DNA from 3 places in the Lacticaseibacillus zeae subsp. silagei genome. Region 3 is predicted to be linked to each of the others. Evidence: predicted binding sites of a transcription regulator. Region 3 holds the regulator's gene; each other region holds the start of a gene.
The links. Region 3 encodes CtsR, which represses protease genes until heat stress. Its sites were predicted from a motif close to TTGGTCAAAAAAGGTCAAANA; they were not measured.
Positions count from the first base shown of each region.

Region 1: the regulator CtsR is predicted to act here: its motif matches at 1,865-1,885, upstream of LACZS1_RS06680 (ATP-dependent Clp protease ATP-binding subunit).
Region 2: the regulator CtsR is predicted to act here: its motif matches at 1,759-1,779, upstream of clpB (ATP-dependent chaperone ClpB).

Region 1 is NZ_CP132484.1:1,403,346-1,407,525, reverse strand. It holds gene ptsP (phosphoenolpyruvate--protein phosphotransferase) at 1-1,114, opposite strand, end outside; gene LACZS1_RS06690 (phosphocarrier protein HPr) at 1,114-1,380, opposite strand; gene ykzS (protein YkzS) at 1,523-1,714, opposite strand; gene LACZS1_RS06680 (ATP-dependent Clp protease ATP-binding subunit) at 1,934-4,162, shown strand.
Region 2 is NZ_CP132484.1:1,809,490-1,813,669, forward strand. It holds gene clpB (ATP-dependent chaperone ClpB) at 1-1,708, opposite strand, end outside; gene LACZS1_RS08585 (LapA family protein) at 1,824-2,150, opposite strand; gene LACZS1_RS08590 (SDR family NAD(P)-dependent oxidoreductase) at 2,164-2,949, opposite strand; gene rnz (ribonuclease Z) at 3,060-4,019, opposite strand.
Region 3 is NZ_CP132484.1:2,561,122-2,565,301, reverse strand. It holds rRNA gene LACZS1_RS11930 (23S ribosomal RNA) at 1-416, shown strand, start outside; rRNA gene rrf (5S ribosomal RNA) at 616-732, shown strand; tRNA gene LACZS1_RS11920 (tRNA-Val) at 741-813, shown strand; tRNA gene LACZS1_RS11915 (tRNA-Lys) at 816-888, shown strand; tRNA gene LACZS1_RS11910 (tRNA-Leu) at 904-986, shown strand; tRNA gene LACZS1_RS11905 (tRNA-Gly) at 1,056-1,127, shown strand; tRNA gene LACZS1_RS11900 (tRNA-Leu) at 1,139-1,224, shown strand; tRNA gene LACZS1_RS11895 (tRNA-Arg) at 1,235-1,308, shown strand; tRNA gene LACZS1_RS11890 (tRNA-Gly) at 1,362-1,433, shown strand; tRNA gene LACZS1_RS11885 (tRNA-Pro) at 1,438-1,511, shown strand; gene LACZS1_RS11880 (CtsR family transcriptional regulator) at 1,637-2,104, shown strand; gene LACZS1_RS11875 (ATP-dependent Clp protease ATP-binding subunit) at 2,143-4,180, shown strand, end outside.

The sequences.
Region 1 (4,180 bases), 1.2 Mb from region 3:
AAATATCCTGACGATCAAGACTGATCCGGATCGCACGATAGCCTAAGAATGGGTTTTGTTCTTGCGGTAGTGGCAGGTATGGCAAATGCTTATCCCCGCCAATATCCATTGTCCGAACAACAACCGGCTTCGGATTCATGGTTTCAAGAACCTTCTTGTAAGCCTCGAACTGATCGTCTTCAGTCGGCAATTCGGAAGAATCCATGTAAAGGAATTCGGTACGATACAGGCCGATACCTTCAGCACCATTTGCCAGCACACCATCGAGATCCTTAGGGGTCCCGATGTTAGCCGCAACATCAAAATGCTTGCCATCAGCCGTCACGGATTTCGCCGTCTTCAGTTGTGCCCATTCAGCCTTTTGCTTGGCAAATGCTTCAGCAGCTTGCTTGAACTTGGCAACTTCATCCGTCGAAGGATCAATGACAACTTCGCCGGTAAGACCATCAACGGAAATCAATTGACCATTTTTGGCCTTTTTGGTGACGTCATCGGTTCCGACAACAGCAGGAATTTCCAAAGAACGCGCCATGATCGCACTATGGGCCGTCCGACCACCGATGTCGGTGACGAATGCCTTCACATACTTCTTGTTGAGCTGTGCCGTGTCAGAAGGGGTCAAATCGTGAGCCACGATAATGACTTCTTCATCAATCAATGCCGGATTCGGCAATGTACGACCCAACAAATGCGCCATAATACGCTTTGTTACATCGCGAACATCGGCAGCACGTTCCTGCATATACGGATTATCAGTCATGCCCTCAAAGGTCTGAATGAAGAATTCGGAAACTTCTTTCACAGCTTGTTCGGCATTTACTTTTTCGTCCTTGATCTTGGATTCGATCTGACCGGTAAAGTCAGGATCAGCCAAAATCATCATATGGGCATCAAAAACTTGAGCCTCTTCTTCGCCAAGCGATTCAGCGGCCTTTGCACGGATAACCTTTAACTCATCATTACTTTGATCAAGTGCCTGCTTCAGCCGATTGATTTCCTTTGAAGGATCATCAACCGTTTTTTTGTCAAATGATAAATCAGGTTGAACCAGTAAATAGGCCTTCGCTGTGGCGATCCCATCACTAGCAGCGATTCCCTTCAAATGTTCAGCCATTATTCAGCCAAGCCTTCTTTTTTCATAGTATCGGTAATAGCAGCAATTGCGTCTGCTTCGTCAGCACCTTCAGCAGAAATGGTAACATCGGCGCCTTGGCCAACACCCAAACTCATAACACCCATAATGGACTTCAGGTTAACGCTCTTACCTTTATATTCCAAGTTGATGTCTGAGTTGAACTTGCTGGCTGCTTGTACCAACAAGGTTGCCGGACGTGCGTGGATCCCGGTTTCTGCAATAATGTTAAATTCACGTTTTTCCATGACTGATCTGCTCCTTCATATTAACTAGATTTCTAGTGTTTTTCCGAATAGTTTATAGGCACACTAACACCTAAAACAATTCATGTAAACCTTACCATTTTTTGTAGCTTGCCACAAGCGTCACATGAGATTTGACGCTTATTTAGCGGGAATCAACTGACCGGTAATGGTATTCGATGACACCATCGCGTTTGGCCGTCCCCACAATTTCTTCACGATCGGGATAATTTGTCCATGCCGCCCGAAACGCCATGAATGTTTCGGGCGTCACCGTGATCTTGTCACGCTGACCAGTCTTTAACTCATCCATTAAAGCGACATAATCCTGAGTCATCTATTTGCCTCACCTCACTCCATAAGGTTAGCATAAAAGTAGGCATTGAAAAAGCGCTAATGCCTGATATCACTGAAATATTTGGAACTTTTTAGCACTCTTGTGTGTCGAGTGCTTGCATTCTCGCTATGAGGGTGTATACTATTGCCATAGGTCAAGAAAGGTCAAACCTTTTTCGACTATATGTGGCACCTATTTAGACAGGAAGGTTGTGACAAAATGTTATGTGAAAACTGTCATAAGAATCCAGCCACTATTCATCTTTCAACCGTTGTTAACGGTACGCGGCAGGAGATCAATCTCTGCCAAAACTGTTATCAATTACTCAAGAAACAAGCAGGAGGAAATATGAATCCAACAAATGCTACTGATCCGTTTGGGTTCGGGAGCTTAGATGATATCTTCCGTGCGATGAATCAGGGAATGGATCGGCCGCAACAGCCCAACGCGCAAATCCCGCCTACTCAGGCAGGACGCGGCGGCAATGGTAACAACGGCCGCAATGGCAATGGTGGTAAGGGATTACTGGGTCAATTCGGTGTTGATCTGACCGAACAGGCACGCAAAGGCCAAATTGATCCGGTCATCGGCCGCGACAAGGAAATTTCACGGGTGATCGAAATCTTGAATCGCCGGACGAAGAATAATCCGGTTCTGATCGGTGAAGCCGGTGTCGGTAAAACCGCTGTCGTCGAAGGCTTGGCTTTGAAGATTGCCAATGGCGACGTACCGGCAAAGCTCCAGGATCGTCACGTTATTCGCCTCGATGTCGTTTCCCTCGTTCAAGGAACCGGTATTCGTGGTCAATTCGAGCAGCGGATGCAACAATTGATCGACGAACTCAAACAAAATAAGAACATTATTCTATTTATTGATGAAATTCACGAAATTGTCGGTGCCGGCAATGCTGAAGGCGGCATGGATGCAGGCAACGTTTTGAAACCTGCCCTCGCTCGTGGCGAATTGCAGCTGGTTGGCGCAACCACCAGCAACGAGTATCGGCAAATTGAAAAAGATTCCGCGCTTGCTCGGCGACTCCAGCCAGTCATGGTTGAAGAACCTAGCGTTGACGAAACCATTAAAATTCTGAAAGGCTTGCAGCCGCGTTATCAAGACTTCCATCATGTTAAGTATACGGAAGCCGCGATTGAAGCCGCAGCTACACTCAGCAACCGCTACATTCAGGATCGCTTCTTACCTGACAAAGCCATTGACCTGTTGGATGAAGCCGGTTCTCGCAAGAATTTGACGATTGCAACCGTTGATCCTGAAACGATCAAAACCAAGATTGCGGATGCCGAGAATCAAAAGCAGGCAGCGCTTAAGCAGGAAGATTACGAAAAAGCCGCCTTCTATCGCGATCAAGTCACGAAATTAGAAGACATGGCCAAGAAACAATCAAATCTACCTGAAGATGAAGTGCCAACCGTCACCGAAAAAGACATGGAAAAGATTGTCGAAGAAAAGACCAACATTCCTGTCGGTGAATTGAAAGCACAAGAACAGGCACAGTTGAAGAACCTCGCGAGTGATCTTGAAAAACATGTCATCGGCCAAAATGAAGCAGTTGACAAAGTTGCGCGGGCCATTCGCCGTAACCGGATTGGCTTCAACAAGACGGGCCGGCCAATCGGTTCCTTCCTCTTCGTTGGGCCTACCGGTGTTGGTAAAACGGAACTGGCCAAGCAGCTTGCCAAAGAGCTGTTCGGTTCGGAAGATGCCATGATTCGGTTTGACATGTCGGAGTACATGGAGAAATTCAGTGTCTCCAAACTAATCGGTTCACCGCCAGGCTATGTTGGCTACGAGGAAGCCGGTCAGTTAACTGAAAAAGTTCGGCGCAATCCTTATAGTCTGATTCTGTTAGATGAAATTGAAAAAGCCCATCCAGATGTTATGAACATGTTCCTGCAGATTCTGGATGATGGCCGCTTGACGGATTCGCAAGGGCGTACCGTTTCCTTCAAGGATACCATCATCATCATGACGTCCAATGCCGGATCAACCGATGCCGAGGCTAATGTTGGTTTTGGTGCAACCTTGAGTGGCAAGACGCACAGCGTTCTGGATCAGCTTGGCAATTACTTCAAGCCGGAATTCCTCAACCGTTTTGATGACATTGTTGAATTCAAGCCACTGTCCAAAGATGACTTGTTGAAGATCGTTTCCTTAATGATCACTGACACCAACAATAATCTCAAGAGTCAGGGCCTGACGATTCATGTCACCGATCCGGTCAAAGAGAAGCTGGTCAGCCTGGGTTACAATCCATCCATGGGTGCGCGGCCATTACGGCGGGTTATCCAAGAACAGATTGAAGATCGGGTAGCCGACTTCTATCTGGATCATCCGGATGCCAAGGAACTTGAAGCCCGCATCAGCAATGGTGAAATTACGGTTGGCGAACCAGCCAAAGCCGAAACGCCTTCAAAAACCAGCAAAAAGTAAACACCATCAGTCATCAAC
Region 2 (4,180 bases), 750 kb from region 3:
TGTGTAAATTGTCTGCCAGATGCAGCAACTTTTGGCGATCGCCTTCAACCAGTTTAGCAATTGGAATGCCGGTTTCCCGTGAAATCACTGCCGCAATTTCATTTTCAGTCACACTTTCCTGCACTAACCAGGACTGGGGCCGATCGTTATTCTCCATGGCTTGCAACTCTTTTTCAAGTTGAGGAATCGTACCATGTTGTAAGCGCGCCGCAGTTTCCAGATCATAACGGCTTTGGGCATCTTCCAGCTCATGTTTAGCCTTGTCAATTGCCGACTTTTTCTCGTTAAGCTGCCGGATATCTTTCTTTTCTGCTTCCCACTGCGCTTTTAACTTGTTGGTTTTTTCTTTCAAATTAGCCAATTCGGCATCAGCGTTCTCTAGGCGCTTCTTACTTGCCGGATCACTTTCATTTTTCAATGCCTGCTGTTCGATTTCCAGTTGCATTTGTTTGCGTTCAGCAACATCCAGTTCGGTTGGGCGGGAATTCATTTCGACATTGATCGTCGCGCATGCTTCATCGACTAAATCGATCGCCTTATCCGGTAAAAAACGATCCGTGATATACCGGTTCGACAAGGTTGCTGCTGCCACAAGCGCTGAGTCATGAATTCGTACCTTGTGGAAAATCTCGAAACGCTCTTTTAGGCCGCGCAGAATGCTGATTGTATCTTCCACGGTTGGTTCCTGCACCAGTACCCGTTGAAAACGCCGCTCCAAGGCTTTGTCTTTTTCAATGTTTTCCCGATACTCGTCAAGCGTTGTAGCCCCGATCAGATGCAACTCACCACGTGCCAACATCGGTTTAAGCAAGTTACCGGCATCCATGGAACCTTCCGCGCGACCAGCACCGACGATGTTATGAATTTCGTCGATAAAAAGAATGATTTGACCTTCACTCTTTTTAACTTCTTTCAAAACCGACTTTAACCGTTCTTCGAATTCCCCACGATATTTGGCACCTGCTACCAGACTGCCCATATCCAAGGAAATAATCGTTTTATTTTTTAAATTGTCCGGCACGTCATTTTTAACGATTCGTTGAGCCAAGCCTTCAACAATCGAGGTTTTCCCGACACCGGGTTCACCAATCAAAACCGGATTATTCTTAGTCTTACGACTCAAAATTCGGATCACATCGCGGATTTCTTCATCCCTACCAATGATTGGATCCATTTTTCCGCTGCGTGCCTCTTTGACCAAGTCAGTACCGTATTTCTCCAGACTCTTGTAATTCGCTTCGGCATTTTTGCTGGTCACTTTTTCCCCACCACGAATCTTGTCGATCACCTGCCGCAACTTCTTGGCATCGACTTTAGCATCGTTGAGTAAATACTGGGTAATCGTGTTATAGCGTTGCTGATAAAGCGCAAGTAACAGTGCCTCGGTTGAAATGTAAGTGTCACCGAATTCATCTTTAACGGTGTTGGCGTCTGTCAGTAATTGTGCCAAGTTCTGGGACATACTCTGGCCATAAGTACTGGCGCCTTCCACGACCGGCTCAGCTTCAAGCGCCGCATCAATGGCTGCATTCAGTCCTTGAACATTCACGCCAGCTTCACGATAAATCTGCTCAGCCAACTGATTAGGCTGGACCAGACTTTTCATGACATGCGGAATGTCGATTTCCTGATGATGCCGCACTTGGGCAATTTGCTGCGCAGCGCCTAAAGCTTCGGCAACTGCTTGGGTAAAATTATCTGGATTCATCCACGTATCCCTCCATAACCGTTCAATGTTTTCAAATCCACTTTACGATATTGGTCAGTAAAGGTCAAACATTATCGAATAAAAAAACGCGAATCGCATCATCCGCGTTTTGTCGTTATTTTTTCGTTGAATCAACCGGCTCTTCCTTAGGTGCCTGAACCGGTTTAGGCGCTGGCTTTTCGGCTTTGTTAGCCTTCGTCAATTCAGTAATGCGCTGTTGCAATTCACGAATCTGTTTTTTGGCATTGGCAACGGCACTGGTTGAAATTAACCAAGTGACCACCGCGCCGATTAACACGGAAACCGCAATGATCACGATCAATGGCCACTCCAACTGAATCCCAAAAAAGTTAACCGAAACGCCTTGACCATTTAGCAACGCAAAAATAATTAAAATTAATGCAAGTACCAATCCGATAATAAATCGCTGTTGACCCTTCATTCAAGCCACCCCTTTATTTTTTATTCAGCAAACCGCCTGCTAACCAATCGCCGATATGTGGAAATAAAGTATACAAGTCAGCACCCAGATTCATCAACCAAGGTGTATTGATTTCCCGTACCGGATGGTTAAATGTTGCAACAATTCGCCGCGCCAGTTTATCGGGATCCAGTACCAACCAAGAAACGCTGGCCAAATAGTCCAATGCGCCGGCCGATTTGAAGAAGTCGGTTGCAATCGGTCCTGGGTTAACGGTTGTCACGTTGACCCCAAATGGCTTCAATTCCAGTCGCAGACCGTTACTATAACCCACCACTGCAAACTTTGTCGCCGAATAAATAGCTGACTTGGGTGTGGCAATTTTACCGGCCATCGATGAGACATTGATGATGTGTCCCTGGCCACGAACCGCCATATCGCGTCCCAGCAGCTTGGTTAAGTACATGGTGCCCAAAACATTCACGCGAAACATGCGTTCAACCAAGTGCATATCTGTGTCAAATGCATTCTCAAAATGACCAAAACCGGCAGCGTTGACTAACACATCGACTGATCCGACGGTGGCATGAATACGCTCAACGACGGCTTCAATAGCGACCGGATCAGCCACATCAACCGGAAAAGCAAACGCTGGCCGACCAGAAAGTGAACTTGCCTCGGCTTGAGCCTGACGCAACTTGTCACGTCTACGTGCCAGGAAAACCACCGTCGCCCCTTTTTTGGCGGCTTCCAACCCAATTGCTTTACCCAATCCGGCTGATCCGCCAGAAATAACTACTGTTAGGTGTTGTTTCACGATGCTGCTCCCTCCTTGTACGCTTTGCTGTTCCAATCACGCTTAAGCCACTGTCACTTCAAGCCAGCACTGCTTTTCAGCCAATCACCATTATCGCCTGCTGACAGAACCGGTTATTGAACAGATCCCGCCGACGCCAACTGGGGGCTGGCAAACGGAATGTTAATTTCTTCAAAATCTTTCACCACGTGGGTATTGGGAAAAATATGGCGCGCACTTTTTTCTAACATCGCAACGCCGGGGCCAAGATACCGCGCAGAAATGTGATTCAGCAACAATTTGCCGACACCGGCGCGCTTGGCTAACTCGGCAGCCTGAATATTGGTTGAATGATAGTACTGTTTGGCTAACTGGCTTTCGTCCGGGCCAAAAGTACTCTCGTGAACCAGAACATCTGCGCCAGCTGCTAGTGGCAACGCGCGACTGCATTTTCTGGTGTCGCCAAAAATCGTCACAATCCGTCCCGGTTGTGCTGGCCCGATGAAATCATGACCGTCAAACGTCCGGCCATCGGGCAACGTCACCTGTTTACCTGCCTTTAACTCGGCATAAACCGGTCCAGACGGGATTTTAGCGGCCCGTACCTTATCAATCAGCAATTCACCCGGATGTGGCTTTTCCTCAACCCGAAACCCAAAACTGGTGATGCGATGGTCAAGTCGGTCGAAACTAACTTTAAAAGTCTGATCTTCAAAAACCGTTCCCGGATGCCGCAACAACACAAACTTTAAGGCATAACTCAAATGACTCTGGGAAACCTTCAGACTGGTTCTAACAAAATCTTCAATCCCAGGCGGCCCGTAAATCGTGAGCGGATCAGTCCCGCCTTGGTTAGCGCGACTCGCCAAAAATCCCGGTAACCCGAAAATGTGATCGCCATGCAAATGGGTGATGAACACCTTGGCAATCTTTCGCGGTTTAATCGTGGTTTGCAGAATCTGATGCTGAGTACCTTCGCCAACATCAAACAGCCAAACCTCATTGCGTTCATCAAGCAGTTTTAGCGCCAGACTGCTGACATTACGAACTTTGGAAGGCGAACCGGCGCCTGTACCCAAAAATTGAATTTCCATACCATACTTCCTATTCTGTCAAACTTCACTTTGTAGTCTACCACAAGTCCTACAGAATTATCCTTGTTTGATCGCTGATAACCTTGCTTAACCTTGGTAATTCGTCTCACGGCAAAAGAAAATTCCGATAAGAACGATTGGTTGCCCAACTCCTTACCGGA
Region 3 (4,180 bases):
GGGAGGTTTGGCACCTCGATGTCGGCTCATCGCATCCTGGGGCTGTAGTCGGTCCCAAGGGTTGGGCTGTTCGCCCATTAAAGCGGTACGCGAGCTGGGTTCAGAACGTCGTGAGACAGTTCGGTCCCTATCCGTCGCGGGCGCAGGAAATTTGAGAGGAGCTGTCCTTAGTACGAGAGGACCGGGATGGACGTTCCGCTGGTGTACCAGTTGTGCCGCCAGGCGCATCGCTGGGTAGCTATGAACGGAAGGGATAAACGCTGAAAGCATCTAAGTGTGAAGCCCCCCTCGAGATGAGATTTCCCATTCCTATATGGAAGTAAGACCCCTGAGAGATGATCAGGTAGATAGGCTGGAAGTGGAAGTGCAGCGATGCATGGAGCGGACCAGTACTAATCGGTCGAGGACTTAACCAAGTAGAGCGTGAGCAGGAGCGCTTAGAAACCGGAGCATAAGCGGGCCTGAGTTCGTTGGCCGGGTTTTGGCCAATGGACTCAGGGTCCTTATGTGGAGGTTTCTGCGACTGCGAACGCGTTTCGATGAAATACGCCGATTCTCAGCAAAGTAAACAACCAACAATGATAGCCAGTTTTGAGAGCGCAAAGTTCTCATAAGTGTGGTGGCGATAGCAAGAAGGATACACCTGTTCCCATGCCGAACACAGAAGTTAAGCTTCTTCACGCCGAGAGTAGTTGGTGGGAAACTGCCTGCGAGGGTAGGAAGCTGCCACGCTTACATATGGAGGATTAGCTCAGTTGGGAGAGCGTCTGCCTTACAAGCAGAGGGTCACAGGTTCGAGCCCTGTATCCTCCATTGAGCCGTTAGCTCAGTTGGTAGAGCAACTGACTTTTAATCAGTGGGTCGACAGTTCGAGCCTGTCACGGCTCATTTAACCCACCTTTTGCGGGTGTGGCGGAACTGGCAGACGCGCTAGATTTAGGTTCTAGTGGTTTTTGACCGTGGGGGTTCGAGTCCCTTCACCCGCATCGTATCTTGAATGGAATGCTCGGGTCTTTGAAGGCCGCTCCTCGGTCATAATTGAATAGGTTTGATATGCGGAAGTAGTTCAGTGGTAGAACATCACCTTGCCATGGTGGGGGTCGCGGGTTCGAATCCCGTCTTCCGCTTTTCACTTTATGCCGGGGTGGCGGAATTGGCAGACGCACAGGACTTAAAATCCTGCGGTCAGTGATGACCGTACCGGTTCGATCCCGGTCCTCGGCATTTTGTTGAAGCACCCATAGCGCAACTGGATAGAGTGTCTGACTACGAATCAGAAGGTTGTAGGTTCGACTCCTACTGGGTGCATCGTCGATCGCCTATGAAGCTAAGCTGGCGCCGATCAATTGAATATGCGGTATGCGGAAGTAGTTCAGTGGTAGAACATCACCTTGCCATGGTGGGGGTCGCGGGTTCGAATCCCGTCTTCCGCTTTACCGGGAAGTAGCTCAGCTTGGTAGAGCACTACGTTCGGGACGTAGGGGTCGCAAGTTCGAATCTTGTCTTCCCGATTCTTGGATCACGAAAAATCGTGGTCCTTTTTTCGTTTTCAAATGCAGAAATTTGTATAAACTGACCAATGCCAGTATAATGTGTAATAGTCAAGATTGGTCAAAGTCAAAAAGGATTGAACGACATGCAGCGTGAGAATATTTCGGACATTATTGAGGCTTATCTAAAAACGATACTGGCACAGGAGGCCGCCGTTGAAATACGGCGAGCCGAGATTGCGCGTCGTTTTAATTGCGTTCCTTCGCAAATCAATTATGTCATTAAGACCCGGTTCACACCGGCTCGCGGCTACATTGTCGAGAGTAAACGTGGTGGCGGGGGCTACATTCGCATCGTGAAGGTCAAATTGACAGATGATCAGGATCTCATTCAAATCATGCGGCAGCACATTCCCAAGCGCTTGCGGTTACGCGATGCACGTGATTTGATTCAGGAACTGTTTGACAATGGCCTTATTTCCCAGCAATCAGGTAATTTGTTGTTGGCGGTCATGAATCATGAGACTTTGGGCATTCTTGATCAAGGGACAGAAGAGCATTTACGGTCGCGCATGTTCCTTGCATTTTTGGATCGTTTGCGGTATGAAAGATAGAACAGTTTATAATTAGTTTTCTAAAAAGGAGCGTGCTTATGGACAACTTATTTACCCCTAGTGCTAAAAATGTTTTGCTTTTAGCCCAGGAACAAGCGAAGTATTTCCATCATCATGCTGTAGGCACTGAACATTTGCTTATGGCGCTGGTTATGGAAAAAGATGGAATCGCTGGTAAGACGCTGCGTCAGTTAGGGGTCACAGAGAATGATGTCCATGACGAGATCGAGCGCTTCACAGGGTATGGAACTGTTGATGCCGCCGGTCAAGCTAGCGATAGTTATTTGCCTTATTCACCTAAAGGTAAGGAAATTCTGGCGTTTGCCGGCGACGAAGCAAAGCGCTTAGGTGCTTTGAAGATCGGCACCGAGCATATTCTGCTGGGGTTGCTTCGTGAAGACGATATTTTAGCCGCGCGGATTCTCCAGAATCTGGGGCTTAGTCTTTCGAAGACGCGACAAATGGTGTTTAAGAAGATGGGCATTGCGGACACGGCTGCCAAACGCCGACCAATGGCGCGTGGCGGTGCCCGCCAAGATAGCCAAGGGACCCCGACACTTGACGGCCTTGCGCGCGATTTGACTCAAATGGCGCGGGAAAATCGGATGGATCCGGTGGTCGGCCGCGAAAAGGAAGTTCGGCGTTTGATTCAGATTCTGGCCCGGCGCACCAAGAACAACCCTGTGTTGATTGGTGAACCAGGTGTCGGGAAAACCGCGATTGCGGAAGGCTTTGCCGAAAAGATTGTCGCGGGCAAAGTTCCGGATGACATGCTGAATAAGCGACTGATGATGCTTGATATGGGCTCACTGGTTGCTGGCACGAAGTATCGTGGTGAATTTGAAGATCGCCTGAAGAAAATCATTGATGAGATTTATAAAGATGGCAATGTCATTTTGTTCATTGATGAATTGCATACGCTAATCGGTGCGGGGGGTGCTGAAGGTGCCATTGACGCTTCCAACATTCTCAAGCCGGCCTTAGCTCGTGGCGAGTTGCAGTTGATCGGGGCAACAACCTTAGACGAATATCAAAAGTATATTGAAAAAGATGCTGCTTTGGAACGGCGGTTTGCGACCATCCAAGTCGATGAACCAACGGAGGAAGAAGCAGAACAGATTTTGAAAGGGCTGCGTCCACGGTATGAGGCGCATCATGGCGTCACCATTACTGATGAAGCTTTGCATGAAGCAGTTGTTTTGTCCTCACGTTACATTACAACGCGCTTCCTGCCTGACAAGGCGATCGATTTAGTTGACGAAAGTGCTGCCAAGGTACGATTGGACAAAGCTAATGTCGAAACCAAATCCGACAAGCTTCAGGACGAATTGGCTAAGTTAGTCGCCGACAAAGAAGACGCGATTGATCATCAAGACTTCGAAACAGCGGCGACCATTCGCACCAAGGAAGCGGACGTTAAGGCCAAACTTGCCGATACGCCGGAACCCGTGAACGAAAGCGGCGTTCGGACCGATATCAAAGTGACAGGCGCCGATGTGGCAGAAGTTGTGTCACAATGGACCGGTGTGCCGGTTACCCAGTTGCAGAAGAAGGAATCCGAGCGTTTGGTTAACCTGGAGAAGATTCTCCATCAACGGGTTGTCGGTCAGGATGAAGCTGTTTCCGCAGTTGCACGGGCCATCCGCCGGGCACGTTCCGGTTTGAAAGATCCTACCCGCCCAATTGGGTCCTTCATGTTCCTTGGCCCAACCGGCGTCGGGAAAACCGAGCTGGCGAAAGCCCTAGCTGAAGCGATGTTTGGATCAGAGGATGCCATGATTCGGGTTGATATGTCCGAATACATGGAGAAATTCAGCACCAGTCGTTTGATTGGCGCCGCACCGGGTTATGTCGGCTACGATGAAGGCGGCCAGTTGACGGAAAAGGTTCGCAACAAGCCATATTCTGTTGTGCTGCTGGATGAAGTCGAAAAGGCGCATCCGGATGTCTTTAACATCTTGCTTCAAGTCTTGGATGATGGTTACCTGACCGATGCGAAGGGTCGTCGGGTTGATTTCCGTAATACGATTTTGATCATGACCAGTAACATCGGGGCAACCGCCATTCGTGACGATA